Regions from separate parts of the Marinobacter sp. V34 genome, predicted to be linked through region 1. Evidence: predicted binding sites of a transcription regulator. Region 1 holds the regulator's gene; each other region holds the start of a gene.
The links. The regulator FliA, encoded in region 1, starts transcription of late flagellar genes. The targets are predictions, from matches to a motif close to CTAAAGTTTNNNNNNNNNNNGCCGNTAA.

Region 1 (7,860 bases):
TGGGATCGAGGCCGGTAATCAGAGGCATCAGTACCAATGCGCCAAAAGCCACCAGCAGCATTTGTGAGCCGGCAATGGCCTGTTTCCAGACCGGGTCGGTGCTATGGTCCTGCATGGTTAGACGTCCTTCTGCTTGGTGCCGAAGATTTTGTCGCCGGCGTCGCCGAGCCCGGGAAGGATATAGCCTTTCTCGTTCAGCCTTTCATCGATTGATGCGGTATAGATCGACACATCAGGATGTTTCTCCAGCACCTTTTCCACGCCTTCCGGCGCTGCGACCAAAACCAGGGCGCGGATCTCGTTGCTACCGGCTTTCTTCAGCAGGTCGATGGTGGAGATCATGGAACCGCCGGTGGCCAGCATGGGGTCGATGATCATCGCCATGCGCTCATCGAGTTCACCTACCAGCTTCTCAAGATAGGTGCTGGCTTCCAGGGTTTCCTCGTTGCGCACCTGGCCGACAACGCTGACCCGGGCACCGGGAATCAGGGTGAGTACGCCGTCCAGCATACCCAAGCCGGCCCGCAGAATCGGTACGATGGTGATCTTCTTGCCCTGGATCTGTTCAATCTCCACCGGGCCGGCCCAGCCTTCAATGGTTTTCTTCTGCAGTGAAAAATCCTTGGTGGCCTCGTACGTCAACAGAGCACCTACTTCCTGAGCCAGTTCCCGGAAATTTTTGGTGCTGATGTCTGAGCGGCGCATCAGGCCGAGTTTATGGCGGATAAGGGGGTGCTTGACCTCGTGAATTGGCATGGGCTCACCTTTGCGTCTGGGTCGATGATTTGATTGGGCGCAGTAAAGACGCCAGCAAATGGCGCAAGGATACCGTATCTGGCCGAATCCGTCAGGCGCGGTGAGAAGAAAAGCCGTTAGGGGTGGTACGGATCTTGCGAATACCCCTTCAAACGATGCGTCTGCGTCAAAAAAACGACCCGCATAACCCTGCGGTTAACCGCCAATCGGAGAGTTTCCCGGCATGGACCGAGCGCTAGTCCTCAATAATGTCAAATCCCTGACGCGGGGTAATATCGGCATTCCCGTGATGTTGATGGGATTGCTCGGCATGATGATTCTGCCCATGCCGGCGTTCATGTTGGACGTGTTCTTCACCTTCAACATCACCTTGTCGATCGTGATCCTGCTGGTGTGTGTCTACGCCTTGCGGCCGATGGAGTTTGCCTCCTTTCCGACAGTTTTGTTGGTGGCAACATTGTTGAGGCTGGCGCTCAACGTTGCCTCCACGCGGATTGTTCTGCTCAACGGCCATGAGGGCGGTGATGCGGCCGGTAAGGTGATCGAATCGTTCGGCGCGGTCCTCATCGGCGGTAACTACGCGGTTGGCCTTGTCGTCTTCGCCATCCTCATGATCATCAACTTCCTGGTGGTGACCAAAGGTGCCGGCCGAGTGTCGGAAGTCAGCGCGCGTTTCACCCTGGATGCCATGCCGGGTAAGCAGATGGCCATCGATGCCGACCTCAATGCCGGTCTTATCAACCAGGAAGAAGCCAAGCATCGCCGGGCTGAAATCGCCCAGGAGGCCGATTTCTACGGCTCCATGGACGGCGCCAGTAAATTCGTCAAGGGCGACGCCATCGCCGGCCTGTTGATCCTGGCCATTAACCTGATCGGTGGCATTGCCATCGGTATGCTTCAGCACGGTCTCGATTTTGGTACCGCTACACAGAACTATGCACTACTGACCATTGGTGACGGCCTGGTGGCACAGATTCCGTCACTGCTGCTGTCGACGTCTGCAGCGATCATGGTTACCCGGGTAACGTCCAGCCAGGACATGGGCGGGCAGATACTGCAACAAATGTTCAATGCCCCCAAGGCGCTGGGTATCGCGGCCGTTATCCTCATCATTCTTGGCCTGATTCCTGGCATGCCGCACGTGGCATTCCTTGGTCTGGGTGCGATTGCAGGTGGTATTGCCTGGTACATATGGCAACAGGAACGCCAGACCGTCGAGGAGGATGGTGTGTTCCCGGTCCGGGGCGGCGGTGCCCGCCCGGCAGGCCCGGGGCGCGACCTGCCGCCCGGTGGTGAGGGCGGTGAACACAGTGCCCAGCTGCCGCCGCCGGGGGAGACCCGGGAGCTCGGTTGGGACGATGTGGCCACCGTGGATATTGTGGGCCTGGAGGTGGGCTACCGCCTGATTCCGCTGGTGGATAAATCCCAGGGCGGTCAGCTTCTCAGTCGCATCAAGGGGGTTCGTAAAAAGCTCTCACAGGATCTGGGCTTCCTTATGCCCTCGGTCCATATCCGCGACAACCTCGACCTTATGCCCAACGTTTACCGAATCACCCTGATGGGCGTCACCATTGCCGAGGCAGAAATTCACCCGGACCGTGAACTGGCGATTGACCCCGGTCAGGTATTCGGCAAGATCGAGGGAATAGAGGGCAAAGACCCGGCCTTCGGCCTGGATGCCAGCTGGATCGAGCCGGACAAGAAAGATCAGGCACAGACCCTTGGGTATACCGTCGTGGACGCCAGTACTGTCGTGGCGACACACCTTAATCAGATCCTCCAGAAACACGCCCACGAACTGCTTGGCCATGAGGAAGTCCAGAAATGGCTGGACCAGCTCGAGAAAGTGTCGCCAAAGCTGGCGGAAGAATTGGTGCCTACCACCGTTTCCATCAGCCTGTTGTTGAAGGTGTTGCAGAACCTGTTGAAAGAGGAAGTACCGATCCGCGACATGCGGTCTATCGCGGAGGCCATTGTCAACGTCCATCCGAAGAGCCAGGACCCGAAACTGCTGACCACGGTTGCCCGCCAGTCGCTGCGCCGGATGATTGTTCAGAGTATCTGTGGCAACGACGCAGAGATTCCGGTGATTACTCTGGACCCGGACTTGGAACAGTTATTGCTAAAGTCTATGCAACAGAGTCAACAATCCGGCGGTCAGGAAGACATCGGGCTGGTATTGGAGCCGAATATGGTTGAGAAGCTCCAACGGTCGCTCCAGGACAGCGTCCAGCGCCAGGAGATGCTGGGCAAGCCGGCGATTCTACTGGTTTCCGGGCCCTTGCGCCCGGTGCTGGCGAAGTTTGCCAGCTACGGAGTAGAGCGCCTGCACGTGCTGTCGTACCAGGAAATTCCGGATAACAAACAGATCACTATTGTCGCATCCGTCGGTCAGTAAAGGCCGCGGCTGGAAAGGCGGAAGGCGCTGGAAAGTGCTGACCGGGGAGGAGTCATCATTATGAAAGTAAAGCGGTTTTTTGCCCAAAGCATGGCAGAGGCACTGCGTCAGGTGCGGGATCAGATGGGGCCCGATGCCGTAATCCTTTCCAATCGTCGTGTGGATGGTGGTGTCGAAATTGTGACAGCGCTCGATTATGACGAAAACATGGCGCGTCAGCGCCTCGGTGATGCGGCACGGGAAGCCACCAATGGCTCACGGCTCGCCGAGTTGCAGGCGGAACAGCATCGCCGCCTGGAGGACGAGCTCGGCCGCTCCCGGGATCGTATTCGGGAAGTGCGGGAAAAGCGCGCGACCTATGGCAACGCGGTCTCGGGTGGGGAATTCGGCCACGCAGGCCTGTCGAAAGAATCGCTTGCCGATGGCGACATAATGGTTGAAGAGCCAACAGCTGCCAGCGCCGCCTATTCCGGTGAGCTGGCGCAAATGCGCGCGGAAATCAGTTCCCTTCGCGATCTGGTCAGTGCCCGGAACGGCGGTGAACCTGAACAAACAGCGGTGAACGCAGTACAGAAGAGGCTGTCTGAAAAGTTGCAGGAATTCGGTCTCGGACTGGAGCTTGCCAATTCTCTGTCCCGGCGTCACCGTGCAGGGCGGCTCGAGGATGGCTGGAAGCAGTCTCTGAAAATGTTGGCCGCCGGAGTCAAGACCGCGCGCACGGAGTGGGCGGAAGAGGGCGGTGTCTATGCCCTGGTGGGACCAACCGGGTCCGGCAAGACGACGACCATCGGCAAGCTGGCCGCGCATTACGTGCTGCGCCACGGCCCCGACTCCCTGGCACTGGTCACCACCGATCGCTATCGGGTCGCGGCTCATGAGCAACTATTCGTGTTCGGGCGCATACTGAACGTTCCGGTGCGGGTCGTGGACGAAACACATTCCCTGGATGACATACTGGACGAGCTGTCGGACCGCCACCTGGTGTTGATTGACACCGCAGGCCTGACCAGTACCGACAAGGGCTACGAAGAGCAGCTCATGGAGCTGGCTCGCAGTCACCACCGGATTCGAACCCATCTGGTGGTTTCGGCCACCAGTCAGCCGCGCATCATGAAATCCGTCTGGCATTGCTATAAGATGGCAAATCTTACGGGTTGTGTGATGACCAAAATCGATGAAGCACTGACCCTGGGTGAATCGCTGGGATTCGTCATGGAAACGGGATTGCCGGTGGCGTATTACACCGACGGGCAGAAAATCCCGGAAGACCTGCACCACGCTGAGTCCATTCCGCTGGTGCGGTTGGCCGTGGAGAGGCTGAAGAAACTCCAGCAGCAACAGGCAGTCGCTGTTTAAAAACAACACAGCCTGCGGTTAAACGCGGCAAGAGATCAGAGTCAGTATGAGCAAACCACATCCGGTACAGGTGATTGCCGTTTCCGGCGGGAAAGGGGGCGTTGGCAAGAGTAACGTTTCAGTGAACCTTGGCATCGCACTCGCGCAAATGGGACGTCGGGTGGTGCTGCTAGACGCCGACCTGGGCCTTGCCAACATTGACGTGCTTCTGGGTATTACCTCCAATCGCAATATCCAGGACGTGATTGCCGGTGAATGTGACCTGCGGGACGTGCTGGTCAATGGCCCCGGTGGTATCAAAATCGTCCCTGCCTCCTCGGGAACTCAGCGTATGACCCAGCTTTCCACCCTGGAGCATGCTGGCCTGATCAATGCTTTCAGTGAGCTCGGCGACCAGATCGATGTGCTGATTGTTGATACCGCTGCGGGTATTTCCGAGTCGGTGGTCAGCTTCCTCCGAGCCTCACAGGAACTATTGCTGGTCGTCTGTGATGAACCTACCTCTATTACCGACGCCTACGCTCTTATAAAGCTTATGAACCGGGATTACGGTACCAACCGCTTCCGTATACTGGCTAATCAGGTCAGGAATGAGCAGGAAGGTCGCCATTTGTTTGAAAAACTGACCCGGGTTACCGAGCGCTTTCTTGATGTGGCACTACAATATGTGGGTATGGTGCCGTATGACGAGGCCGTAAAAAAGGCGGTACAGCGCCAGCGTGCCGTGTTGGATGCCTATCCGCGAGCAAAAGCGTCGTTGGCGATCAAGAGCCTTGCGGAGAAAGTGGATAGCTGGCCGCTGCCATCGTCGCCCCGGGGACATCTGGAATTCTTTGTGGAGCGGCTCGTCGAAGTCTGATTTTGATCCTGTCACTGAATAGCCGGATACATGACATTGGCGAAAGAACTTGGAATCTACAACCGGACGGGTACACGAGGACCTTCCCAACTCGTTGAGGAGCAGGCCCCGCTGGTCAAAAAAATAGCGCTTCACCTCATGGCGCGGCTGCCGGCATCTGTCCAGCTGGATGATCTTATGCAGGCAGGCATGATTGGCTTGTTGGAAGCTGCACAGCGATACAGTTCCGACAAGGGGGCTACCTTTGAGACCTACGCCGGTATCCGGATCCGCGGAGCCATGGTGGATGAAATTCGCAAGGGTGATTGGGTCCCCCGATCCGTCCACAGGAACTCCCGCCGCATTGCCAAAGCCATCAAGGCTGTCGAGGACCGCCTGGGCCGGGAAGCTCAAGACTCGGAAGTGGCCGAGGAGCTTGGGTTGGACCTCGACGAATACTATTCCTCTCTGAGCGATGCCAACAGTGGCCGACTTTTTAGTCTGGATGAGCTCAATGAATCCGGCGAGCTGCCGATAGAAGAAACAGAGGACAGTGATAACCCATTGGATGGTCTGGCGTCTGACAATTTCCGGAAGAGCCTGGCCACTGCGATTGGTGACCTGCCCGAGCGAGAAAAGCTGGTGCTCAGCCTTTATTACCAGGAAGAGCTGAACCTGAAGGAAATAGGCGCTGTGTTGGGTGTTAGTGAAAGTCGGGTCAGCCAGATTCACAGCCAGGCCGCGCTCCGTCTGCGGGGGCGTCTTACTGGTTGGCAGAGCTGAACAGGCCGCCAGTCACGTTGAACGGCGTTGCCAGGCATTCTTTACTGTAGCCTTTTGGTAACCGGTGCTTTACAACCGGCCCAAAGGTCACACAATAAGCGGTTAAACTACCGGCCTGCTAGACTGTGAGCCGGAAGCCAAAAACGAATTCCGGGCGTTTTTAACTGGAGGTCCCATTGGACAAGAATATGAAAATCCTGATTGTGGATGACTTCTCCACAATGCGACGGATCATTAAGAACCTGCTTCGCGATCTCGGTTTTACCAATACTGACGAAGCAGACGATGGCAATACGGCACTGCCGATGCTCAGGAGCGGCAAATACGATTTTCTGGTAACCGATTGGAATATGCCAGGGATGTCCGGGCTCGATCTGCTCAAGGAGGTCCGTGCCGATGACAGCCTGAAAACCCTGCCTGTGCTCATGGTGACCGCCGAAGCGAAGCGCGACCAGATCGTCGCCGCTGCGCAAGCCGGCGTGAACGGCTATGTGGTCAAGCCCTTCACGGCTGCCGTACTCAAGGAGAAGATTGAGAAAATCTTCGAACGCATCCAGTAATCAGAGGTCGGACGGCTCCCATGAGCAATAGCAAAAAAGACCAACAGGGGCTCGACCCGGAGGTTACGGAGAAACTCCGCAGCCAGGCGGCCGAACTGCTTGAGCAGGTCAATGCCGGCGACTATGGCCGTGCGATGAGCCTGATCAATGAGCTGAGCGAGGTCAGGGACCAGAGCCTGTATCGGGAAGTCGGCCGATTGACCCGCAGCCTCCATGAGGCAATCCGAAATTTCCAGGTCGATCCCCGGAACGACGAACAGTCAGAAGCTCTGTCGAAGATGACCGATGCCTCGGATCGTCTGGAATACGTGGTTCAGATGACCGGCAAAGCAGCCAATCGGACCATGGATCTGGTTGAGGAGGCTATGCCCAAGGCCAGCGCCCTCCGTGATGAGGCCGCCGAGCTGAGAGACCAGTGGCAGAAACTTCGCCGCCGTGAGATGGCCCCGGCGGAATTCCGTGAGCTCTATGCCCGTATCGACACATTTTTCGTAACCCTGAATACCGATGCCGGGGCGATGTACGACAACCTGTCGGAAATTCTCCTGGCCCAGGATTTTCAGGACCTCACAGGACAGGTGATCCAAAAGGTCACCACTCTGGTTAAAGAGGTGGAAGAACATCTGTTGAGCCTGGTAGTGATGGCGAGCCATGTGGACCAGATGACCGGCACCGTGCATGAACTGGAAGAACGGGAAAAGATATCGGCGGAACAGGGTGTCGGTCCACAGATCAAGGCCGAAGAACGCGAAGACGTAGTATCGGGGCAGGACGATGTTGATGATCTTCTGTCCAGTCTCGGTTTCTGAGTAAAAGAGGGTAACGCATGGCGCTTGATGCCGATGAAGAGATCCTGCAGGACTTCCTTGTTGAAGCAGGCGAGATACTCGAAAAGCTGTCGGAGCAACTGGTCGACCTGGAACAAAACCCGGACGACAGTGATCTGCTCAACGCCATCTTCCGGGGCTTTCACACCGTAAAGGGCGGTGCCGGGTTTCTGCAGCTCGATGCCTTGGTGAACTGCTGCCATTCCGCGGAAAACGTCTTCGATATCCTGCGCAACCACAAGCGCAAAGTGGATTCCGAGTTGATGGACGTGGTGCTGGAAGCCTTGGATCACGTCAATGCCATGTTTGAACAGGTTCGCCATCACGAAGAACCGACTCCAG
Region 2 (7,860 bases), on a different contig from region 1:
CGCGGAATACCTCGTCCATGCGCAGCGACAGGCAGCAACGCCGCACCACCGAGATTGACTTTATCAATGGGTATATCGTCAGGCGCGGGCATGCGCTGGGCATTGACGTTCCGATAAACCAGATGCTGACGGACCGGATCAAACAGCTGTCGCCGTAGATGTCAGGAGGCACATCCTTCAGACTCTGAACGCTTCCACAAGACGTTGCAGTGACGCTGTCAGTTGTGACATTTCCCGTGACGACGCCAGGGTTTCCTCAGCGTTATCTGCCGTTTTCTCACCCAAGACACTGATCTGTTCAACGTTGGTATTGACGTTCTTCGCCACGGCAGACTGTTCCTCCGCCGCCTGTGCAATCTGATGGCTCATATCAACAATGGTCGAAATACCCTGAGCAATCCGATCCAGCGCTTCCGTCACTTCCGCCGACTTCTTGACCGTTGTTTCAGTCACCTCATGGCTATTGGTCATGGCAGCAACGGCTTCCTTAACACCACTTTGCAAGCGACTGATCATACCCTCGATTTCTTCTGTCGATTTATGGGTACGTTGTGAGAGCGAGCGCACTTCGTCTGCCACCACCGCAAAGCCACGACCCTGCTCACCTGCACGCGCTGCCTCGATGGCCGCATTCAATGCCAGTAGGTTGGTCTGCTCCGCAATGGCCTTGATTTCGACCAGAACCTGACTGATGTTATCGCTATCGGCGTTGACCCGGTTGATGACCTCAACCGCACCGGAGATTTCGGTGGCAAGACGGTTGATGGTGGCAACGGTATCCGCAACCACTCCGCGACCTCTCTCGGTATCCTCTTCAGCCGCGCCAGCGCTGTCGGACACTCGATGGGCACTCTCGGTGACCTCGTTGACCGCTTCCACCATCTGGTTCATGGCTTCGTTGATCTGGCCGGACTCCTCCATCTGCCGCGCAACGGCCTCGCTGTTCGCAGCTGCCGTATCGTTGACACGAGTGGCCTGCCGGTCCACGTCTGAAGTCGTACTGGTCACCGAGCGGATCAATTCGGCAATCCGGTCCGTCATGTTATTAAACTCGGTGGTCAGCTCACCCAGCTCATCACGATTATCCAATTGAATGTGAGTCGTCATATCGCCTTCAGCCACGGATCTTGCGGCCGTGCTGAAACGGTTAATAGCCGTGCGTACCGACATGAAGAAGCCGACATAGAGGTAAACCACCACCAACAGAACAATCACCAGTGCGGCAATAATCAACTGCCGTTGCTGCAGTTCACCTACCAGGCGTGAGTTAAGGTTCGCGCCAACGACGTCGAAAATTCCGGCCTTGAGCGCATCGTAATGGGCAAGCTGGTTTTCGATGGTACGGTTGAAATCCTGCCAGGGTAACTCCAGGCGCATGGGCGTAATGATATTGATATCCAACTCGTCACGCACAATCACCAGACTCTCGAGAATGCCCTCCACAGCATTACCTGTCGTGTCTTCCAGGGTCTGCGATGCGTCCATCGATACGGTTAATGCAGGCCCAAGCAACGAGGCGCGGTTGGTCAGCTCATCATAGATCTCATTGAGCCCGTCACTGAGGTTGTAGCCCACCTGCCCATCAAGGAGCGCAAATATTCCGAAGGTTCTTGCACGACCAATAATGCTACGGGCATCAGGCAGCGATTCACGTAATAGTCCCAGGAGCAGTAGGTTTTCCCGGGATGCGTCCTGCCCCAGGCCAGAAATTTCAATGGTCGCGGACAAAAGCGCCCGCACTTTCTGGACGAACTCCTGATAATACTTGAACTGGGGATCGATATTACCCTGATAACTGTCAGTCGATTTGAGCGTTTGCCACTCTTCCAGCAGCATCGTTACCTGCTGAGACCAGTTACCGGAAGCATCAAAATGAGCCTCTGCGCTAACAAGTTCCTCGAGAATTCTATCAATCGTTTCTGACGACTCTGCAGATTTCGAAAGCAGTTCATTGTCATCCTTGATCTTGCCAGGGGCGCGAAAGTCCCGGTACGCCATGGACTCTGCCAGCAGAGCATCCACCTTTTCGAGCTGCTCCAACCCCTCAACGCCCCGGGTCATGGTATCAACCGACCGGTTCAGCTCACTGATGACCAACCAGGAAAGGGCAATAATGGGAAGCAGGAACAACACACTGATCAGGCTGAACTTGTAGAACATCGGCAGCCGATTCATCAGCGCTACTGCAGGCTTGATAAGCTGGTTCACGTGTACCCCCACAGAAAGCATCGAAAGGATGGAACTTTATTCTATTTGTTTATATTGACGACTAAAGTACTACAAACTTGAGTGTTTTTTGGCGTAAATATGTAATTTTTGTCAAAATGTTGCGATCAGAGCACACCAGCAATAACCAGCAGCGCAAGGATGCAGATCCAGACCAGCATGCTTCGGTTCAACAAATCCCGCATTGCCTCCAGGCTGCGGCCACCAAAACTGGCCCATTCATCTGGATGGATTCTGGAGAACCGTTCCGGGTCGAGCGCATAACCCGTCAACGCCGCGCTCGCAGCTCCCATCAATAGCTGGCTGGTTCTGAGGCTGGAATCAAACAGCATCCGTTTTCCTTCTTTCATCCAACCAGCGAGGTCACCCGCAACTCCGAACGTGAAGGACAGTAGTCGTGAGGGAAGCCAGTTGAGTATCTCCGCCAGCACGAAAAACCCCGGCCTCGCCGCCGCATGTGGCCAGTGATCCCTCAATGCGATAATCCCCCTCGCAAAGAAGGCTGCCGCAATACCGCCAACGGCATACCAGAAAGCGACCAGAAAAAAGCGCTCAAAGACGTTGACCATCAGCGTACGTGACAATACCAGATGCATTTCATCAGGCGACGTTGCCGAGCCACGCTCCTCGGCCGGCAAACTATCCCTAACGTGATGCCACGCGGACTGCATGTCGCCCCTGGCCCAGGATTGACTGTATACCTCCAGGCGCGCACGCCAACCCGGCGCACCCATCAACAACACCATCAGCAAAAATTCCAGTGGATACGCAGTCATGCGCCAGCCAATGGTGTGCAGATAGTACTCCCCAACCGCCAACATCAGCGAAGGCACAAGAATAATAACCAGCCCTTTCCACCGGCTCGCCTCGCTACCAGATCTTCCGGCATCCTCCCGGTTAAAGGCGGAACGCCACAACGGCTCAGACGACCAGGCGTTCGCCGCATCCAGCTTGCGCCTGACCAGGTAGGCGAGTAGGAAAACCACCAATACCATCAGTTATCCGCTCCGTTGCCATGCCCGGGACCAAGCAGTTGCCGGTATCGGGGCCAGTCAAAAGCCGGGCCAGGATCGGTTTTGCGACCGGGTGCGATATCGCTGTGCCCCGTGATCCGCTCTGGCGTGATGGTCGGCCACGACTTCATGATCAGTACTGACAAATCAGTAAGTACCTCATACTGAGCCGCGGTGTAGGGGATGTCGTCTGCGCCCTCCAGCTCAATACCGATTGAGTAATCATTGCACTCCTCTTGGCCCTGAAAGCAGGACCGCCCCGCATGCCAGGCGCGGTCCAACAAGCTGACAAATTGAAGGCATGCGCCATCCCGTCGTATCAGCAGGTGTGACGAAACCTTCATATCGGCGATGGTCTCGAAATAGGGGTGTTCTGAGGGGGACAGTTGGTTGCAAAAAAACCGTTCGATGGCATCGCCTCCGAACTGCCCAGGAGGAAGGCTGATGTTATGAACAACCAGCAGGGATATTGCCGCCCCTTCGGGGCGTTTGCCAAAATTTGGAGACGGGCACCAACGGGCGCCGGCTACCCGACCGGTCGTCCGTAATCCGGCGACAGCCGGTGGCGAAAGGTCAATGGTGTTACGGGAAGGAATGGTTTCAGACAATGTCGTTCCAACAGGCCGGTGTCGAACGGACCGTATAGTCGATACGTTCGTCATTGTTGCTTTGATGCTCCTGATTGAAGCACAAAGTCCCCGGTCTTGCTATACGATCAGTCCTTGCGGCTACTGCGAAGGTTGTCGATGATGGATTCCAGCGCTCGATCGAATATCAGACCGTCGTCCAACATGGAGATCTCATCCGCTGCGAGTGCCAGTGCCAGGTTTTCACGCTGATATTCGGCCACTTTGGCACCACTGCGATTTACGAAGATGTACTTGCCCGTCGCCTTGATAAACGCCGCCAGCTTGCAGCGGGTTTTGCTGCCATCACGGGTCAGCTCGATCCAGGAACCAACACGAAGGCCGTCAGCCCGCTCCAGCCACTGAGGCTCGACACTTGCCCCGGAGGTCTCCACCGGGGCCGGGGCCTCTGTCGCCGGCTCTTCAGGGCTTGCCGCGGGGCTCGCTGATGCAGACACGGCGGTATCCAAGGGCTCGGAGGCGCCTGACACTACGCCCTCAGTAGGTGGCTCCACTTTTTCCGGAGCTTTGGGCGCTGCATCCGGCACACCCCTGGAGATCACAGGCGGTTCTGCCGCTACCTTTTCGGGCGCAGTCTGAGGTTCAGGTTCGGGCGCCACGACAGGTCGTGTCGTGGTGACAAGGCGCTGGAACACGTCCACGTGGGCCAGCTCAAGGTCTCTTATGGCGGCGTCGGTCGCAAACGGGTCCCACGAGATTTCCTGCAGGGCACTTCTCAGACCGTCGACGATTCCTGGAATCGACCTCAACAGCTCGCTGCGGGTGCTGTCCTCAACGGGCCTGGGATCAACACTCCATATGAGTTTCCGGGTAAGATCACATGCTTCAGCCCAGCGTTCACTGTCTTCACCCTCACGCAGCACAATCCACTGCAAATACTTGGCCCACGCCTCATTCAACAGCGTGACAACCGGTGGAGACAAATCCCGACCGGTAATCTGTTCATTCAGCAGGTTCTCAGACGCCTTGGATGCCCTCTCCTGCTTTGCCCTGCCTTCCTCTGCATCACGCAGGCGCTGCTCCACAAGCTCCCTGCGACGCCGGTCCAGATCCATGAAATGACCGAAATCGCTGAGCAGCTCACTGAAAATATCGACGTTGTCGGTGAATTCATTCAGCACGCGATCGACCACCGACTCGATCTTGTCCCTTAGCGGATCACGCTGGCCGGCCTTCTTCTCGGTCCAACCGATAGCGGACATGGCCAGCTCATTCAACAGCTTCCGTACAGGATGCCCACCCCGATTAAAGAAATTATTGTCGCTCAGAGCCACCTTGAGTACGGGAATCTGAAGGCGCCCGATCACAGCCTTCATCACCGGGTGGAGCTGACGGTCCTCCAGGATAAAATCAAACAACATGGACACCAGGTTGATGACGTCGCTGTCCACCTGGCCGACGTCATGTTTTCTCCCGGTTTCCGACCGGAACACCTGCTGTAGTTGCTCTGACAGGGGCACAACCTCACCCTGCCCCCAATGGACAGACTGAGACTGGATTTCGTGAAGCCTGGTCATCAGTGTGCGGGTATCGAGCGCGCCGGCGCTCGGCACACCACCGCTCTCCGTGCCGTGCTCCGTCGAGCTCTGCCCCTGGTGCAACAGAGCACTCAGTTCGGAAAATGTTGCCCGCACATCGTCAGACGGCGCAGTGAGAGGCCCAGACGCATCCGATTCCGAGCTTGCTGACAGCGCGCCGGTGGTCCGTCCCCCAGCAGGGGCAGACTTGCCAGACGCACCCTGGCCACCAACCGGCGGGCGACGCATGTCGGGCAGCACCCCTTCGGCGATCAGTGTTTTGTTGGCGTCCTTGTAAAAATCGCCCAGGACACCCACCAGCAAGCGGTCGAACAGTTTAAGCACCACCAGCTTGGCACGGATATCGATATCCAGGTCAGAACAGGCTTCCGCAACCCCCCCGCAGATTACCTCCGGGCTCAAGGGCATCTGGCTGTCCTCCAGACGCACCGAGGGCAGCAGGTGAGCTACCCGCACATTCAGTAGACGTATAACGTCCGCATGCTGGTTACGCAGTTTGTTTATCAGGTTGTCGATGGCGACCTGTTGCTCCAGATCGGAATGGTCCAGCAACTCCAGCGAGTCCTGGTCCACTTCATCCAGGGTGCCACTGCCACCGCCCGGCTTGAACGAGCCAATGTCATTGAAAGCGCGGCTGACATACTGCAGCACCGACACTGTCATATTCTTGCGACGCAGCCTCAACTCACGCATGGCGTCAAAGTACGCGGTCTGATCCTGGTTGCTTCCAGCCTTGTCCGCCAGCTCAAAAAGCGCGTCATCTGCCTTGTCGAAAAAACCAGACAGCACAGACTTCAGTGATTGACCCGATACGTCACGCAGGCGTACCAGAGAGCCCGGCAGGGAAAACCTGTCAGGAAGCTTCTGGCTTTTGAGACTTACAACCTTGTTATCCTGCGCCATTCGGCTGCTCCGGGTGGTATCTGGAGAAATGTGTTATTGCACATCTTAGGCCTTACACACGTCACCTTGTGTCAGAATTTGTCACCTTTTGTGTTTAAGTGATGGTCGTCACAGTTTAGCACCCCCACCCATCCACGTTTGGCGAATCTGGCTGTGGCCTATAGAATCACATCCGCGCATAAAATGTGCCTCCAAACCGCCACTGAACGACCGGAAACTCTGCCATGATCCCAGCCGAACTGCTTCGTCAGTCCCGCATCGAAACCGTTGCACAAAGCCTGCGTGAAGACATTGGAGATGGCGACATCACTGCCATGCTGATTCCACAGGAGCGTATCAGTCGCGGCCATGTCATTACCCGTGATGCCGCAACCATTGCTGGGCGGGCATGGGTAGAAGAGGTGTTCAGGCAGGTAGATCCGGGAGTCAGCCTGAGCTGGCACGTGCAGGACGGAGACGAAGCGAACCCCAATCAGTCGTTGTTCGTCATGGAGGGCCCCGCCCGGAGCCTGCTCACCGCCGAGCGCTCAGCCCTGAACTGGCTGCAGTTGCTGTCCGGCATTGCCACCACGTGTGCCAGCTATGCCCGCCGGGTAGCCCATACCGATGTTCAGCTACTGGATACCCGAAAGACGCTGCCAGGCCTAAGGCTTGCGCAGAAATACGCGGTCACCTGTGGTGGCTGCCATAACCATCGCATTGGCCTGTGGGACGCCTTCCTGATCAAGGAAAATCACATCGCCGCCTGTGGCTCCATTGCCAATGCAGTCAGGGAGGCCCGCCGCGTTGCCCCTGGCCGACCGGTGGAAGTGGAAACCGAAAACCTGAACGAACTGGACCAGGCCCTGGCCGCAGGCGCGGATATCATTATGCTGGATGAGTTTTCACTGGAGGACATGCGTCAGGCGGTTATCCGCACGGCCGGCACCGCAAAGCTGGAAGCGTCCGGCGGCATCAACAGCAAGACGCTGGTACCGATTGCCGAGACCGGTGTTGACTATATCTCTATCGGAGCACTCACCAAGGATGTCCGGGCAGTGGACCTGTCCATGCGCCTGGATACCCACGACTGATTCTGCCGGGGAACCAGCCTATCCACTCAGGGCTGACCGGACAGCAGGCGGTCCATTTCCGCCAGCTCACCAATCAGGCCGGCCCCGGACTCTCCCCTGCCCCGGAAGTGCTCTTCCGCCATCGACGCCATACCCGACACCTGAGGCAGGGGGTGACCGCCCTCAATCAACTCTTTCATCCGGCTAACAAAGACGAACTGCAGCCACTGGGTAAATTCCAGGGTGTCCACGGCAAACGGCTGGGCGCTCTGCAGCGCCTCTGGCGGTGGCGGCTCACTCTCCCATGCATCGATCCGACGCAACTCAATCTCTATCTGAAGCAGGCTGTCCGCGACACGGGTGGTATGGTCGGACGAATTCGCCATAGTTACGCTCACTCTCAATCTGCCAGGGGTTCCAGTTCAACGGATTCGCCATGAAGCACTCGGTACAGGTCTTCATACTGCCGTGTCAGTGGGTG
Region 3 (7,860 bases), on a different contig from region 1:
CTGGCCATGTCACCGGGCACATTCTCGGTCTGGTATCGCGTTCTGCGTTACTTTACACCCATTGCTGTGGCCGTCGTGTTCGTCTACAACCTGATATAACGGATTAGGCGGGATGCCGGCCCCTGCCCTGGGGCCGGCTCGTCAGCCAAACCGCCATCAAAACACCGTGTAACACCAGGAACGGCACGGCAATCAACAACAGCCCATTCCAGTCAAACGCCACCAATACCGCACCAGCACTCAGTGCCGCAGTCGCCTGCGAGCCGAATACCATCAGGTCATTGAGCCCCTGAACCCGGAACCGCTCCTCATCGCGATATCCCTGCGGCAACAGCGTGGTGCCGCCGACAAACAGGAAGTTCCAGCCAACCCCCAACAGGATGAGCGCAAACAGGTAATGGTGAAAGCTGATGCCGCTAAACGCCAGGGCCACACACCCCAGGTAGGCCAGCAATCCCAGCCCCATCATCCTTGGAATACCCACCACACGAATCAACCAGCCACTGATCAGCGACGGCAAATACATAGCCATGATGTGGATCTGAATGACCCATTTGGCATCCTCAAGTGGGTGAGCCGCGACTTCCGTCATGCTCAGCGGTGTTGCTGTCATGATGAAACTCATGAGTGCGTAACCGATAGCCGCGGCGCTGATGGCCGCCCATATGACCGGCTGCCGCAGGATGGAAGTCATCGGGCGACCGCCCTCACCCACGGTTTCCCGTACCCGCTCGCCGCTGGCACGGTAGCCAAGCACCAGAACGGCCATGGCGAGCACCTGCACGACACTCAGGGCAAGCCAGCCGCCCATGAAGGGGTGTTCAGCCTGACCTCCGCCACCTAATAACGCAATTTCCGGCCCCAGCCAAGCCGCTACTAGACCGCCGAGAAGGACCCTGGCCGCGGCGGAACCCGCCATCTCGGGTGCCACCGACTCCATGGCGGCAAAGCGGTATTGGTGAACCACCGCCAACCCGGTTCCGCCCACAACCGCCGCAGCGCATAAAAACGGGAAACTTGCACTCCAGGCTGCCACCGCACCGAGTAACCCTGACAACGTACCCGCCAGCGCACCAAGCAACATCACCGGCTTGCGCCCCAGGCGCGCCATCATCCACGTCGCCGGCTTGATGGACAGGACCGTCCCAACAACCACAAGGCCCACGGGCAAGGTTGCCCACTCGGGTGATGGCGCCAGAAGACGTCCGTGAATGCTTCCGATAAAAACGATGAAAGGCGCTGTACACATGGCAAGCGCCTGGGCGGCGACCAGTATCCATACATTGATCGGCATTGGGGGGGCCTATTTCTTGCGGTAAATGATCCCTGGGTGGCACTGCACCATTTCATAGAGGTGAGGTAACCCGTTCAGCGATTCCGATGCTCCCAGTATCAGATACCCACCGGGATTGAGAGTGGCATGGATACGGGTCAGGATGTCCTTTTTAAGCTCTGCCGAGAAGTAGATCAGTACGTTTCGGCACATAACAATATCGAACTTTCCGAGCATGTAGCGTTCAAGCAGGTTCAGTTCCCGAAACTCCACCATGCTCTTGATCTGGGGTCGGATCTGCCAGCTACCGTTCATTGCGGGGGTGAAAAACTGCTTTTGCCGCTCGGGTGACAGGCCCCGACCAATGGCAATCATTTCATACTCGCCGCGCCGGGCAACCTCAAGAACGCTTTTGGATATGTCGGTGGCGGTGATCTTCACGTCCCGCAGCCTACCCGGCCGTTGGCGACGAAATTCTTCAGTAATCATCGCTACCGAATAGGGCTCCTGCCCTGTCGAACAGGCGGCAGACCAGATACGAAGCGACTGTGTTGATTTTCTATCGCCGAATTCCGGCAGCAGCTTTTCCTGCAGGATGCGGAACGGGTGATTGTCCCGAAACCAGAGGGTTTCATTCGTCGTCATCGCGTCGATCACGACTTCCTTCAAACTGCTACGACCAGTTCGTTTCACGCGATCAAGCAGGTCACCCAGGGTACTCAGCTTGTTCTCTTCCATGATGCGCCGCAAACGGCTTTTTACCAGGTACTGCTTGTTCTCCCCGAGCAAAATGCCACACGCATCCTGCAGGAATGATTTAAAGGCCTCGTATTCCTGTGGCGTTATTTCAGCTTTCATTGGATCTCATTATCGAGTGACTCGGATGTAACGGAAGAGCGTCACTGCTCGCGATCGACAATTTCCATGACCCGTTCGGCCAGCTCATCGGGGCTGAATTTAGCCATGAAATCGTCAGCGCCTACCTTCTGCACCATAGCCTTGTTGAACACACCACTCAGGGACGTGTGCAGCATGATAAATACGTCCTTGATTGCAGGCTCATTTTTACACTTGGTGACCAGAGTGTACCCGTCCATTTCGGGCATTTCGACATCGGATATGATCAAACACAGGTGGTCGACGGCGCGAGAACCATCCGCCGTAATCTCTTTCAGGTAATCCAAGGCCTGCTTGCCGTCATTTTTTGTCACCACCTCCATACCGATGGCCGTGAGGCATCGTTCTATCTGACGTCGGGCCACGGCGGAATCATCCACGACGAGTACCGGCAGATGGCCGGGCACCCGCTCTGAACTACGGTTGCGAACGTCTTCGGTGACATCCTCCTCAAAGGGAGAGACTTCGGAGAGTATCTTTTCAACATCGATAATCTCTATCAGCTTGTCTTCAAAGTGGGTTACCGCCGTCAAGTAAACGTCTTTGCCCGCACCCTTGGGTGGCGGCAGGATGTCTTCCCAGTTCATATTCACGATGCGGTCAACACCGGCCACCAGGAAACCCTGGGTTTTGCGGTTGTATTCGGTAATGATCACGAAGCTGGTGGCCATTTCTTCCTTGGGAATACCGGGAAGCCGGATTGACATGCCAAGGTCAATGATAGGGATAGTCTCGCCACGAATATGGGCTACACCCCGCACCATAGGGCGACTATTCGGCAACGATGACAGCCTGGGGCACTGCAGCACTTCCTTGACCTTAAAGACGTTAATACCGTACATCTGCCGGCCGCGAAGGCGAAATAACAGCAGTTCCAGGCGATTCTGCCCCACCAGCTGGGTGCGCTGATTTACACTGTCTAATACCCCTGCCATCGTTTTTTATCTCCCGCTCAAAACATCTTGCTGCCGGCACGCATCTTGCTGCGTTGATCTATAAAGTCGCTTGATACCAGCTATGTGCCGGTTTATTGACTCACTCAATAGGTTTAACGGCCGGATCCGGAAATCATTAGGACATTCCCGAACTCGGGGCCTTGCCTGATTAATGACAGCATAGGACAAACTGCCGCGTATGCGCATTACCAATTTGACTATCATACTGCTAATCGCCGTATCGGCCTGCCCTGCAATGGCTTCCATGACCACGGCGGAACAGATTCACGGTGGCGCGGAACAGTTTCTGGCGGCATTTTCAGGCGCTCAGGCAGAAGAAGGCTTTACGGTTTCCTACGATACCGGCCAACTCGACGCCCGCCTCTCGCTCGCTACCTGTGAGAAACCACTCAGTGTGTCGTTCAGCGGCGACCCCTGGAAGACCACGCAGCCCTCGCTGCTGGTATCCTGCGAGGGTGACCGCCCCTGGCGCATGTTCCTTCCGGTATCGGTCACTATAACCGGTGAAGCCATGGTCGCCGCCCGCCCGCTCGGCCGCGGCGAACGGCTGACAAAAACGGCAATACAATCAGATCACGTGGTAGTGAATTCGATTCGACGGGGTGCAATAACCAACGTCGAGCAACTTGTGGGCATGGAAATGCGCCGTGGAGTGAACGCCGGAACCGTATTTACCCCGGATTTGGTGTTGGCGCCCGCAGCGATCGAACGGGGAGACCATGTTATCATCAGCGCCCGCAGCGGCAATTTTTCGGTAAACTCAAGGGGTAAGGCCCTGGCCAGTGGCGGCATCGGAGAACAGGTTCTGGTTGAGAACCTCTCGTCTTCCCGTACTGTGCGTGCCCGTGTGACTGCACCCGGCCATGTTGAGATTCCCATGTAGCCCCGTTCCCGGCATTGATTCACCGGAAACGGCAATTTATTGCCGGCTTTTGGGAAAGATGACAAGAGTGTCATTTAACTCTTGCAAAAATCGCTAAAGAAACGTCAAACCATGCCGTTAGACAGGTATGAAATTCGTGGAGCCGCCCAACGCGGCTGATCAGCTAAGCAGGTAACGTTATGTCAGTTGACTTTAATGGAATAGGCCCAGGCCAGGTCAACACCCAGAAAACCACGGCCGACAAATCTTCCGGTGCCCAGAGCACTCAGCCCTCTACGGCTGAGCAGGCAAAGACCCAGGCGCAAAGTGCCCGCGGTGAAAATGTCAATTTGAGCAGCCAGGCGAAAAACCTGAAACAGCTCGAACAGAAGCTCGGTAATTATCCGGAAATGGACGATGATCGTATCGAGCAGATCCGCTCTGCCCTGGAAAGCGGCTCTTACAAGATTGACGCAGAGAAACTGGCCCAGAAAATGCTTGAGATGGATGAAAGCATTTTCGGGTGAGTAAATCATGGCCGCAATTGATGAATTGAAAGACCTTTTATCCCAGGATATCCGCCAACTTGAATCCCTGGCGGACATCCTGAAGCAGGAAAAAGCCTGCCTTTCCACGTCTGATATCCGTAAACTCGAAACCCTGACTGGCGAGAAAAACACTCTGCTGGGTCAGGTTCGTGATCGGGCCAAACTGAAAATCCGCCTGCTGGTATCAATGGGTTTTCGACCTGAAAACGGAGCACCCTCGCGCTTTATTCTCAGTGCAGGCCTGTCAGATGTGTACGACTTGTGGCGGGACGCCGATGAACGCCTTAAGGTCTGTCACCAGCTGAATAGCAATAATGGGCGGGTTGTCAGCCATCTGCAGAAACGCCTTTCACGTCTGACTGATATATTTCGCGGTGTTGCTGGCCACCAGACCCTCTACGGCGCTCAGGGCGAGCAAAAAGCCGTATCACACCGTACCATCCTGGCGAGCGCCTGACTGGCCGTTGGGCTCCGTAAACATCGGAGCCCAAAACACCTCATTATCGAGTGTAGATCGTCATCTGTGAATCCGGATGGAAGCGGATATTGTCGAGAGCAATGTTCCCCATCGATGGCCCCTGGCTGCCGCTGACCCGTATATTGTCCATGCGGATCTGTTCGATCCTTTCCGGGAAGGCCAAGGTGAGCCCGCCATCGTCACGGACCGCGTAACGGGGAACGTCATCCCGATAATGCACCCCGGATATCGTCAGATCGGAATCCAGAAAGCTCAGCACCGGCACGAAAATGTTCGCCGTTAGTTTCAGGCCTTCAATGGCATCCGGGTCAACCTCTCCTGTACCGTCATGATTACCGGCCATGGCAGACACATTGGCAATACGATCCAACAACGATTGATCACCCTGCCCAGCCACACCGGCCAGCTCGTCGTCATTAAGTGGAGACAAACCGGCACGCTCGTACAATTGGCCGGCGTCGGTAACATCTCGTGAATCATTCGTGGTGCTGCCAGCAGCAAAACTGACCAGTGGCTGAAATGGCAATACCGCCATGGTGACCAATGCAGCTGCGTTGCGGTAACGGGATTGGTGCCTGAGCACGCGATGTAGCTCGCGCTCGGTAATCCAGCCGGACTGTATAAACACCTCGCCGAGCCGTTGACCGGTCTCATGCTGTAGGCGCAAGCCCTCTTCCAGCTGAATTTCGGAAAGGTATCCCCGGTTTATCAACAACCGACCGAGACGGGATTTTTCTTCGAAGCCCTGACGGATTTTCAAGGTATGCCTCCAATAGCTTCACAGTAGTTGCCGTACAACCTGGCCCGGTCAGAGTGCACCAATGACACTGATGCGATAAAAGGTTAGTTGATAGTCATGAACTCCGCAGGGAATATGCCCGACTTGACAAGTTTTATCTGCTAACATCCTGCAACAGACTCGATTCATGGGAACAGTATCGCAGCTAATATTCCCTGAACTAACTACGTGAGCCATTATAGAATGACAAATTCCGTAAAACCGTTTCGATATGTGATGCAAATCGCTCTATCTGTAACCTTCATGCTGGGTGTTGCCAACTGCCTGGCCGCTGAGGGGCAGCAAAACGCGCTGCCCCAGGTCATTATCGAAACCAGTGAAGGCGCCATTGAAGTGACCCTGCGCCCAGACATTGCTCCCGAAACCGTTGAGAATTTCATCACCTACGCAAAAAATGGATTCTACGAGGGAACACTGTTCCATAGGGTCATTCCGGGTTTTATGATCCAGGGTGGCGGTTTTGACAAGGATCTGAAGCAAAAGCAGACCCGTAGCCCCATCCGGAACGAAGCCAAGCCAACCGCCAAGAACCTTCGCGGTACGATCGCCATGGCCCGCACAAGTTCACCGGACTCTGCCACGTCCCAGTTTTTCATCAACCTGACCGATAACGGCTTCCTGAACGCAGGTGTCCGTGGCCCGGGCTACGCGGTATTTGGCAAAGTGACAGGGGGAATGGGTGTCGTGGACGCCATTGCGAGCAAGAAAACGGTTCGGTCCCGAAACATGGCAGACGTGCCACAGGAACCCGTCATTATCCGTAGCGTTTCGGTCCGGCAAACCGATACCGCTGCGAAGTAGCACGTTAAGCCTACTAACCGGATACACTGACCGTGACTGACCCCAGGCTCCCATCCGTTGAAACCGCCGACATTGACTGGAGTAACGGCGCGCCCCGCTGTCGCCGCTTTGATGACGTTTACTTCTGCAGCGAAAATGGCCTGGGAGAAACGCGATATGTTTTTATCGACCAGAACCGGCTTCACGAACGTTTTTCCTTATTACCCGCAGCCTCTTCCTTTGTCATCGCAGAAACAGGGTTTGGCACAGGCCTGAATTTCCTGGCAGCCTGGCATGCTTGGGAGGAGTCAGCCACAGCGGGCAATGGTTGCCTGCATTTCGTCTCTGTTGAACGCCATCCACTGACTCCTGTCGACCTTGCCCGAGCATTCGCGATGTGGCCGGAGCTCAAGGTCTACGCTGACCAACTGTTGGAACAATATCCGGCCCCCATCGCGGGCACCCATCGCCTGGTGCTTGCCGATGGTCGCGTCAGGCTGACATTGTTTTTCGGCGACGTAGCCGATGCACTGCGTGAGCTGGATTTTCAGGCGGATGCCTGGTTCCTGGATGGTTTCGCACCTGCCCGTAATCCGGACATGTGGACCAGTGAAGTCATCGACGCCATACCGGGCCACAGCAAGCTCGGCACCACCCTCGCCACCTCCGCATCAGTTGACGAGGTTCAGCGACGACTGATTGCCGCTGGCTTCACCATGCGGAAAGCGCCGGGATTTGGCCAAAAATGGGACATGCTGACCGGCACACTGGGTGACGCAACCAGCCCCGCAACACCCCCGGCCGCAAACGACATTGAATCCATTGCCATAATTGGCGCCGGGATTGCGGGCAGCCTGCTCGCCCGGAATCTGGCGGAGCGAGGACTGCATGTTACCGTGATTGACCAGGCTCGTAAGGCTGGAACAGCAGCCTCTGGCAATATCCAGGGTGCGCTGTATGTCAAACTGGGCATTGAGTTCAATGATCAGGCAAAGCTCGGTCTCTCATCGTTGCTGTTCAGTCAACGCTATTATGAACAGTTCGGCGGAGAGCACTGGCACCCCTCCGGACTTGTTCAACTGGCCCACAGTGATAGCGAGCAAGACCGCCAGAACCGTTTCATAGCCCGCAACGACTACCCCAGCGCTGTATTACAGCAGATCAGTGCGGAACAGGCTTCTAAGCTTGCAGGCATTCCCCTGAGCCGGGGCGGCCTCTGGTTCCCTCGCAGCGGATGGCTTGAGCCCGGCGGCCTTTGCCTGGCATT
Region 4 (7,860 bases), on a different contig from region 1:
CGGACGCTTGACTACAGCTCGGGCAATGGCCACCCGCTGCTGTTGGCCACCCGAAAGCTGATGCGGCTTACGGCGAGCAAAGTCCTGCAACTGCACCATCGCAAGAACATCGTCCACGCGCTGACGAATTTCGTCCCTGGGCCGTTTTTCCATCTTCAGGCCATAGGCGACGTTGTCGTACACCGACATATGGGGAAACAACGCGTAGTTCTGGAACACGGTATTCAGCGGACGGTGCTCGGGGGCAGCATGGGTTATGTCATGGCCAGACAGGCTAACTACCCCGATGTCTGGCTGTTCGAAACCCGCCATCAGGCGCAGCAGGGTGGTTTTTCCGCACCCCGACGGCCCCAGAAAGGTGATGAACTCGCCGTCCAAGATATCCAGATCCAGCGAGTTCAGCACAGTCCTGCCGTCGAACGCCTTGGAGACACTCTTCAGGGAGAGTAGCGCCTCTTTCATTCACCCGAGACGCTGTTGAGGTAGGCCTTGTCGGAAATGTTCGTCCACTGCCGGACCTGTTTCAGGTATTCCTGCTGTGAGGTGATAATTTCCCGGGCCAACTCGTCCTTCTCAGACTCTTCCGCCAGCAATTTTTCGGTAGCCTCGCGCAGCGCCTCAATCACTTCCGGCGGGAAAGTCTTGTGGGTCACATTCGGATAGTCTTCTTTCATGCGGTCCCAGGCTACACCACTTTCGTGGGTGCTCTGGATATACATGTCGTAGGCTGCTGTACGCATGGAAACCCGCAGGATTTCCTGCAACTCTTCGGGCAGCTCATCCCAGGTTTTCTGGTTGATCAGGAACTGCACTTCCGCACCCGGCTCCTGCCAACCCGAGTAGTAGTATTTTGCGATCTGGTGGAACCCCATCTGGAAATCCAGTGCCGGGCCTACCCACTCCAGCGCGTCAATCGTGCCCCTTTCCAATGCGCTGTATAGCTCACCAGGGGGAATATTGGTCACCGCCACACCCACCTCGGACATTACCTCGCCGGCAAATCCGGGCGTACGCATTTTCAGGCCTTGAAGGTCCTCAACGCTCTCGATTTCCTCGCGGAACCAACCACCCATCTGGTTGCCGGTGTTACCGCCGGGGAACGACAGCAGCCCATGGGGCCGATATACCTTTTCCATCAACTCCATGCCTTCGCCGTGGTAAAACCAGGCGTATTGCTCCGGCGCGATCATCCCGAAGGGCACGGTGGTGAAGTACATGGCGTTGGGAATTGAGCCTTTGTAGTAATAGGACGCTGTATGCCCCATGTCGTACTGGCCCGCCTTCACCATATCGAAGATACCAAACGGCGCCTTGTGCTTGTTGGAGGAATCAATCCGGAACTGCAGACGGCCACCGGACATTTTCTCAGCCATGGCGGCCATATTTCGGGGTGTTTCGCCCAGAATCGGAGAGTTGGGCCCCCAGGTTTCCGCCAGGCGGATGGTGTAGGTTTCCTGGGCCACCAGCGAGGTACTTACCAGTGCCAGCGAGAGGGCCAGGACAGTCATGAAGTGTTTATGAATAGTCATAGCGAGGTCAGCTTCCGTTTTTGTAGTGGTCGGATCAGATCGCCCACATCATAGCTTGCTGGCCGGCTAACGCCAATCGTCGGCCGACCAGAAGCAACGGTTCTATACCTTGAACTGGCCTACCAGCTCACGCAGACTTTCGCCCAGCCGCGCCAGCTCGTGGCTCGCTTCGTTGGTCTGATTTACGCCTGTATCGCTACGCTGCGCCGCGTCCACAATGCGCACCACGTTCTGGTTAATTTCCTCGGCCACCTGGCTTTGCTGCTCCGCCGCTGTGGCAATCTGGGTCACCTGATCATGAATATGGCCCACAGATTTCTCAATGGTGCGCAGGGCATCGGTGGCGTGGTTGATGCGTTCAACGGTTTCACTGGAACGCTTGCGAGACGCATCCATTCGCTCCACAGCCGCACGGGACTCGGTCACGAAGCCGTCAATCATACCGCGAATCTGGTCAGCGGATTCCGCACTGCGCTTGGCCAGTTGGCGGACTTCATCGGCAACCACCGAGAAACCACGGCCATGCTCACCGGCCCGGGCGGCTTCAATGGCCGCGTTGAGGGCCAGCAGATTGGTCTGGTCAGTGACGGCGTGGATAACATCCAACACTTGGGTAATCTCGTCGGTTTTCTCAGCCAGATTACTGATACGGCCAGAGCTGGATTCAATCTCTTCCGACAACTGATTGACGGACGCTTGTGCGTTGGCAATGGTCTCGCCGCCATCCCGTGCAAGCCTGTCGGCGTCGGAGGCCGCGCTTTCCACCGAGTTGGCATTGCCGGAGATCTGCTGGATGGTAGCCGCCATTTCGTTGATAGCGGACGCAATCTGATCCGTTTCAGAACCCTGCTCCTGCACCGAGGCACGGGTTTCATTGGCGACGCGGCTGAGTTCTTCCGCTGCGGAGGCCACCTGGTCAGTGGTAGCGCCGACATCTCGGATGGTGTCCTGGATTTTCACCACGAAGGCATTGAAACGGCGCCCAAGCTCCGCGAGTTCGTCGCTTCCTTCCTCCGGCAAGCGGTGTCGGAGGTCGCCCTCACCCTCGGAGATGTCCTGCATCATGGCAATCACGGTGTTCAACGGTTTTGTCACCGTACGGCCCACAAACACGCCGATAAGAAGTGCGATTATCACGACGACCAAGGTAACCAAAACGATAAAACCAAGGGTTTCAGCAATCTCGGCTTCAATATCCGCGCGTGCAGCAGAAACAACCCGTTCAATGTCGGTGACATAAACGCCAGTGCCAATCATCCAATCCCAACCCGGGATAATGGTGGAATAAGACACCTTTGGTTCCACCTCGCCAGACTCCGGATTGGGCCAGTCGTAACCGAAAAAGCCCCCCTCTTCGGCTGCATCAAACAGCGACCGAACCAGTTTCTGTACGTCTGGGTTCGTTGTGGGGCCCTCGCGGGAAGGGTCGGGAGCGTAGGCCAAATTTTCCAGGTCGCGAGCGTACGCGAAAACATAGTTTCCGCCCTCGAACCTGATTGAACGTAGACGCTTCCGTGCCTCTTCCTTCGCTTCGCTCTCCGAAAAATCCGGATTGTTCTTGGCATTCAAAACCAGAGAGCGCGCCGTGTCCACAAGGTTCTTTACACCTTCCTTTCTTGCCTCCAGCAAACTCGCTTCCAGGCGTTCAAGCTCGGCCTCACCACTGCTCTTGATTTGGGCGACCGTAATCCAGGCAAGGGTTGTCGCCGTAATTACCACCGGGACCAGAACGCCCAGCAGAAGACGGGACCGTATGCGTAACCGGCTCAGCAATGTCATTAAGGACTTCTCCGTATGGGATCAAATATTCAGGTCAATTATCCACAACCGGGCACCCAGGGTGTGTTCCAGTTTGTAATATCGATGTGTTCGGACTCGGGGTATAAAGCTGCGACACTGACACAACTCATTCATGCATTTGCTTTTATTGTTTACCGTGTTAACGGCCGGTAGCTGATGGACTTGAACCAGCGTTAGACTAAAGGTCTAGTTCCAAACGTCCGATTCATCAAGCCTGGCCCAATGAAAGCCAGCGTCAGGGGCATGGATGAAAAATCTCTATCTGATTCGCCACGCCAAATCCAGCAGGGCCGATGACGGCCTTTTTGATCACCAGCGCCCCCTCAACAACCGGGGCCTGGAACAGCTGGACCCCATGGGCAAGGCAATCCGTGCAGACGGGGCGTTCGATGGAACGGTGTACTACAGCAATGCAGCCCGCGCCCGACAGACCCTGGAAGGCCTGATCCCGAGCAACCATCACCACGCCGTCCATCCGGCACCTGTTCTCTATACGTTTAACCATGAGGTCGTGCTCGACTGGTTGCGCGACCGGGACGAAGACAGCATTACCCTTGTTGGCCACAACCCAGCGCTGGAGGAACTGGCGGGCTTTCTGTTAAAGCACGCTCCAGATGTTTTCCCCACTTGCAGTTACATGCACATTGCGCTGCCAATAGAGCACTGGCGCGAAATCGGCAGAAACAAGGGCCGGCTTGAAAGGTTCCTGACGCCAAAAGACGTCAGCTACGAGCAGTTTCATCGCAAACGGAAGAAAATCCGCATCGATGAGCACTCGCCCCTTGCAGGACATATCCCTGAGTCGCTGTTACATCAGTATCAACGCATCAGGGATCTGGAACCGGGCGTATTGCAGGGGTACGACGACGAATTTCTGCACCAGTATCGCATTGCCATCCGCCGCAGCCGGGCCATCGCCGAAGCGGCTATCGAAATCAGTGGTGACGGCGATTTACGCAAGGCCGTCAAGGCATTGAAGCGACATGGCCAAGCCACCAGCCGGCTCAGGGACCTCCACGTATTACTGAGCAACCTGGCGCAATGGCCGTTGGAGGGAGATACTCATGTAGCCCTGGTGAGCTCCGGCGCCCGCAGCCATTTCGCCAACCTGGCGGAGGTTGAACACCAGAAACTGACCAAACAACTGAACGGCAGGCAATACCGCAAAGACATGGATGAGTGGTATCAGCTTCTCACATCCGGCCACCTTCCGAAGGCAATCCGGGAACTGGCCACCGAAGACATCCGGAAAGCCCTGAAAAAGCACACCCACAAGCACAACAATCTGGCGCGGCAACTGAACGAACAGTCCCCGGACGATCACTTCCACACCCTGCGCAAACGGCTGAAACGCATACGCTACCTGGCCGAATTGGACAAACCGGCGTTTCGCGACATGCTCAGGCAATTAAAGCATCGTCAACAACGGTTCGGTGACTTCCAGGACCTGCACGTGCAGATTGATATGCTCCTGGACTTTCGCAACAGCATTGCCACGGAGCCTGACATGCTGTCGCCGGTGGCGGGCCTGAACACGCTGATCTCAAGTCTTTTCGAGGAGAAAAGTCGCGTACGGGATAACCTACTGTTCCTTGGTAACATTGGCTGACACTTCACTACTTGGGGGTTTGGTTCATCCCTCGCCCCACCCAGGCCGACCAGGAATAAAGCCCCAGCGCCACCCAGATCATCACGAAACTAACCAGCTTCTCACCGCTCATTGGTTCATCAAACACAAACAGCGCGATGAAGAACTGCAGCGTGGGGTTGATGTACTTCAGAAAGCCCACCGTCGCCAAGCGTAGCCGGCGGGCTGCACCCGCAAAAAACAACAGGGGGATGGCCGTGACGATACCGCTGGACATCAGAAGCAGCGCAATGGTGATGTTGTCAGTGAAGTGAGATTCTCCAACGGAACCCAGCAACCCGAGAGCCAGCAGTCCCACGGGTAACAGAAGCAGCGTCTCCACAAACAGGCCGGAAAGGCCATCCAGCTCCACCTGCTTTCGAAGCAGGCCGTAGGTGCCGAAACTGAACGCAAGCACCAGGGTAATCCAGGGCACCACACCCAACAGAAAAAGCTGATAAAGAATGGCGATGGTCGCCAATGCAACCGCCACGATTTGTAGTCGGGAAATGCTCTCCAGCAGCACGAGCATTCCCAGGCCTACATTCACCAGGGGTGTAAGGAAATACCCCAGGCTCGCCTGGAGCACATGACGGGTTTCCAACGCCCCAGGAAGCTCACTACAATGGCCAGGAACACACAGGACCAGACAATCCGGTGAACCAGCACTTCGTAGGACGGCACACCCTCGAAAAGGGCGAAATAAATCGGGAAGCAGCCCCACAAGGTATAGGCGGCAAGGCCGAAGCCCACTCCCTTAGCTGCATCGGGCGAGGTAGGTTTCACAGACAACAGGCCTTGTATTTTTTGCCACTTCCGCAGGGGCAGGATTCGTTCCGGCCGGGCTTGAGGGTGCCCTCGCGGGTTTCACCCGACACGTAATACCAGCACTCATCGTCGCGAATGAAATGGGAGTTTTCTTCCAGATACCCCCAGCCGTCGCTTGCCCGGTAAAGGGCGCGAAAGTGCACCGCGCCCTGGTGTGCGCCTTCATCGGACGACAGTACCTGCAGCGATACCCACCTTGGCGCATCGGTCAGCTCAAGATTTTGGGGCCGGGTGCTGATGTGCCATGTGGCTTTCAGATAATCTGTCAGGTTCAGCACAAACGCGCTGTAGCGAGATCGCATAAGGGCTTCCGGTGAGGATGCCGGTTTGCCCTCATGGCATGGCTTACAGCAAGCGCTGTACGATTGGCCGCTGCCACAGGGGCAATCGTACAGGGTAATCTCTGCAGCCATCGGGTCGTCCTCATCGCCAGTTGTTGCCATTCACGGACCCGGCGGACCCAGGACACGTAAATGGTTCATTTTAACAGTTTTAGTTGCCCTGTGGCTGTGCTATCAACAAGCATCAATTTACCTGATCGAGTAGCCTATTGTGACTGACCTCTCCCTGTTGCAAATACTCCTTGCCAACCTGGCTCTGTTGGCCGGTGCCTGTCTGCAAGGGGTGGCAGGTTATGGTATCGGTACGCTGGCGGCACCATTGCTGTTCCTGATCAGCCCCATGCTGATACCGGCGCCGCTGGTTTTGAACGCCGTGATTCTGACAATTCTCATGCTACTGCGGAACCGGGGCGCCTTGCAGGTCCGCGAAGTGCGTTTTGCCATTGGCGGTGGCGTTGGCGGCATGATCCTGGCTGGAATTACTCTGATGCTGATTTCACCCACAGGATTCGAGCTGGCATTCGGCGTTCTGATCCTGATTGGCGTATTACTGAGCGCCGGCGGCTTGCGCCCCGCCCTGAACGCTCGCAATAGCATCCTGGCCGGTGCCGCCTCGACTTACATGGGAACCATTACCGCCGTCGGCGGCCCACCCATTGCACTGATCTACCAAAACGAAAAGGGTCCGCTGGTGCGGGCCAATATGTCGGCCTTTTTCCTGGTGGCGAGCTTTTTCAGTATTGCCGCCCTGGTGGTCTCCGGCTACCTGGGGCAGCGGGAACTACAGTTGTTTGCGGTCACCTTCCCGGGGGTTCTCATCGGCTTCTGGCTTTCTGGCAAGCTGGTCAATCGCATGCCTTTTGACGGGCTGCGGCCGGTCATTCTCGGCATCGCCGCCATTGCCGGTGTGGCGGCACTGGTTCGCGGACTGATGTCGCTTTGAGTCACCGGATCACTCCGCCCACAGTCTCGCCCGAAAATGACTCTGTTTCCACAATACCGCGATCCATATCGCATGAAGGTTGATCAGAAACGCCAAACTCCATTCGAAGGCGTCGTCTATCTGACTGTATACCTCCGGCACAACGGCGGTGAGAATCACCGATAGAATACCCACGGCCAGTATCAGCTCACAAAGCCGCAACAATCGCCTGCCGTGGGCGTGCCATCGCGGGTGCCCCTTCAGTGCCGAGCTGATCAGCAACTGCGCAATGAACGTCAGCGAGAAATACAGCACGACACCAATCCGGCGAATCAGGTTGAAACCGTCTCCTTCGTGACCGAGCGCCAAGGTGTATGCCGCCAGCGACGTACAGCCGACAAAGCCCAGCCAAGGAACCCAGGGCCGACCGCGGCTGGTGGCACCCAGTTGCAGCAACCAACGACCGTTGAGAATCCAGAACAGAATGCCAAGAATCGCCGCCGGCAACATGGTGCCCTTGAAAATGAAATAGCTGGTACCGTATCGGCCGGTGCGGCTGATGCTCGTGCAACTGTCCCAGTACGGAATGCACCAGGAAATATGTCCCTCCAGCACCGACACCGCGAAAGTCGTGTGAATGGTAACCAGCGGCGTCAGCACGGCGGCCATGGCCAGCCACCACAGGGGGATGCCGTTCTTCACGGAGGTCATAACGCTATTCTCACATTACAAAATGTTCGGAAAATCGAGTGCTTGCAGTCTGTCATCTATACTAGATTAGCAACGTATTACTCATTCGCGATGACTCTGTGC

Region 2: a site for FliA is predicted at 2,263-2,290, ahead of AC0B60_RS16100 (methyl-accepting chemotaxis protein). Genes of this name have one in related genera too.
Region 3: a site for FliA is predicted at 4,103-4,130, ahead of flgM (flagellar biosynthesis anti-sigma factor FlgM). Genes of this name have one in related genera too.
Region 4: a site for FliA is predicted at 3,469-3,496, ahead of AC0B60_RS17835 (methyl-accepting chemotaxis protein). Genes of this name have one in related genera too.

What each region holds. Positions count from the first base shown of each region.
Region 1 covers NZ_JBUPZY010000003.1:209,443-217,302, reverse strand. Annotated here, with positions in the region: gene AC0B60_RS06480 (uracil-xanthine permease family protein) at 1-115, opposite strand, end outside; gene upp (uracil phosphoribosyltransferase) at 118-756, opposite strand; gene flhA (flagellar biosynthesis protein FlhA) at 980-3,154, shown strand; gene flhF (flagellar biosynthesis protein FlhF) at 3,215-4,510, shown strand; gene AC0B60_RS06460 (MinD/ParA family protein) at 4,557-5,369, shown strand; gene AC0B60_RS06455 (RNA polymerase sigma factor FliA) at 5,400-6,131, shown strand; gene cheY (chemotaxis response regulator CheY) at 6,308-6,691, shown strand; gene AC0B60_RS06445 (protein phosphatase CheZ) at 6,712-7,500, shown strand; gene AC0B60_RS06440 (chemotaxis protein CheA) at 7,518-7,860, shown strand, end outside.
Region 2 covers NZ_JBUPZY010000010.1:59,731-67,590, reverse strand. Annotated here, with positions in the region: gene AC0B60_RS16105 (ketopantoate reductase family protein) at 1-158, shown strand, start outside; gene AC0B60_RS16100 (methyl-accepting chemotaxis protein) at 178-2,208, opposite strand; gene AC0B60_RS16095 (histidine kinase) at 2,334-3,221, opposite strand; gene ampD (1,6-anhydro-N-acetylmuramyl-L-alanine amidase AmpD) at 3,221-3,901, opposite strand; gene AC0B60_RS16085 (DUF1631 domain-containing protein) at 3,955-6,327, opposite strand; gene nadC (carboxylating nicotinate-nucleotide diphosphorylase) at 6,552-7,400, shown strand; gene AC0B60_RS16075 (YqcC family protein) at 7,427-7,765, opposite strand; gene AC0B60_RS16070 (ParA family protein) at 7,780-7,860, opposite strand, start outside.
Region 3 covers NZ_JBUPZY010000007.1:156,776-164,635, forward strand. Annotated here, with positions in the region: gene AC0B60_RS13145 (sodium-dependent transporter) at 1-99, shown strand, start outside; gene AC0B60_RS13150 (MFS transporter) at 104-1,294, opposite strand; gene AC0B60_RS13155 (CheR family methyltransferase) at 1,304-2,131, opposite strand; gene AC0B60_RS13160 (chemotaxis protein CheV) at 2,173-3,105, opposite strand; gene flgA (flagellar basal body P-ring formation chaperone FlgA) at 3,305-4,009, shown strand; gene flgM (flagellar biosynthesis anti-sigma factor FlgM) at 4,189-4,515, shown strand; gene AC0B60_RS13175 (flagella synthesis protein FlgN) at 4,523-4,993, shown strand; gene AC0B60_RS13180 (pilus assembly protein PilB) at 5,037-5,774, opposite strand; gene AC0B60_RS13185 (peptidylprolyl isomerase) at 5,997-6,614, shown strand; gene mnmC (bifunctional tRNA (5-methylaminomethyl-2-thiouridine)(34)-methyltransferase MnmC2/FAD-dependent 5-carboxymethylaminomethyl-2-thiouridine(34) oxidoreductase MnmC1) at 6,641-7,860, shown strand, end outside.
Region 4 covers NZ_JBUPZY010000012.1:90,266-98,125, forward strand. Annotated here, with positions in the region: gene potA (spermidine/putrescine ABC transporter ATP-binding protein PotA) at 1-462, opposite strand, end outside; gene AC0B60_RS17830 (TRAP transporter substrate-binding protein) at 459-1,529, opposite strand; gene AC0B60_RS17835 (methyl-accepting chemotaxis protein) at 1,632-3,308, opposite strand; gene AC0B60_RS17840 (CHAD domain-containing protein) at 3,577-4,938, shown strand; partial or broken gene rarD (EamA family transporter RarD) at 4,946-5,742, opposite strand; gene AC0B60_RS17850 (YchJ family protein) at 5,739-6,227, opposite strand; gene AC0B60_RS17855 (sulfite exporter TauE/SafE family protein) at 6,337-7,068, shown strand; gene AC0B60_RS17860 (Frag1/DRAM/Sfk1 family protein) at 7,078-7,758, opposite strand.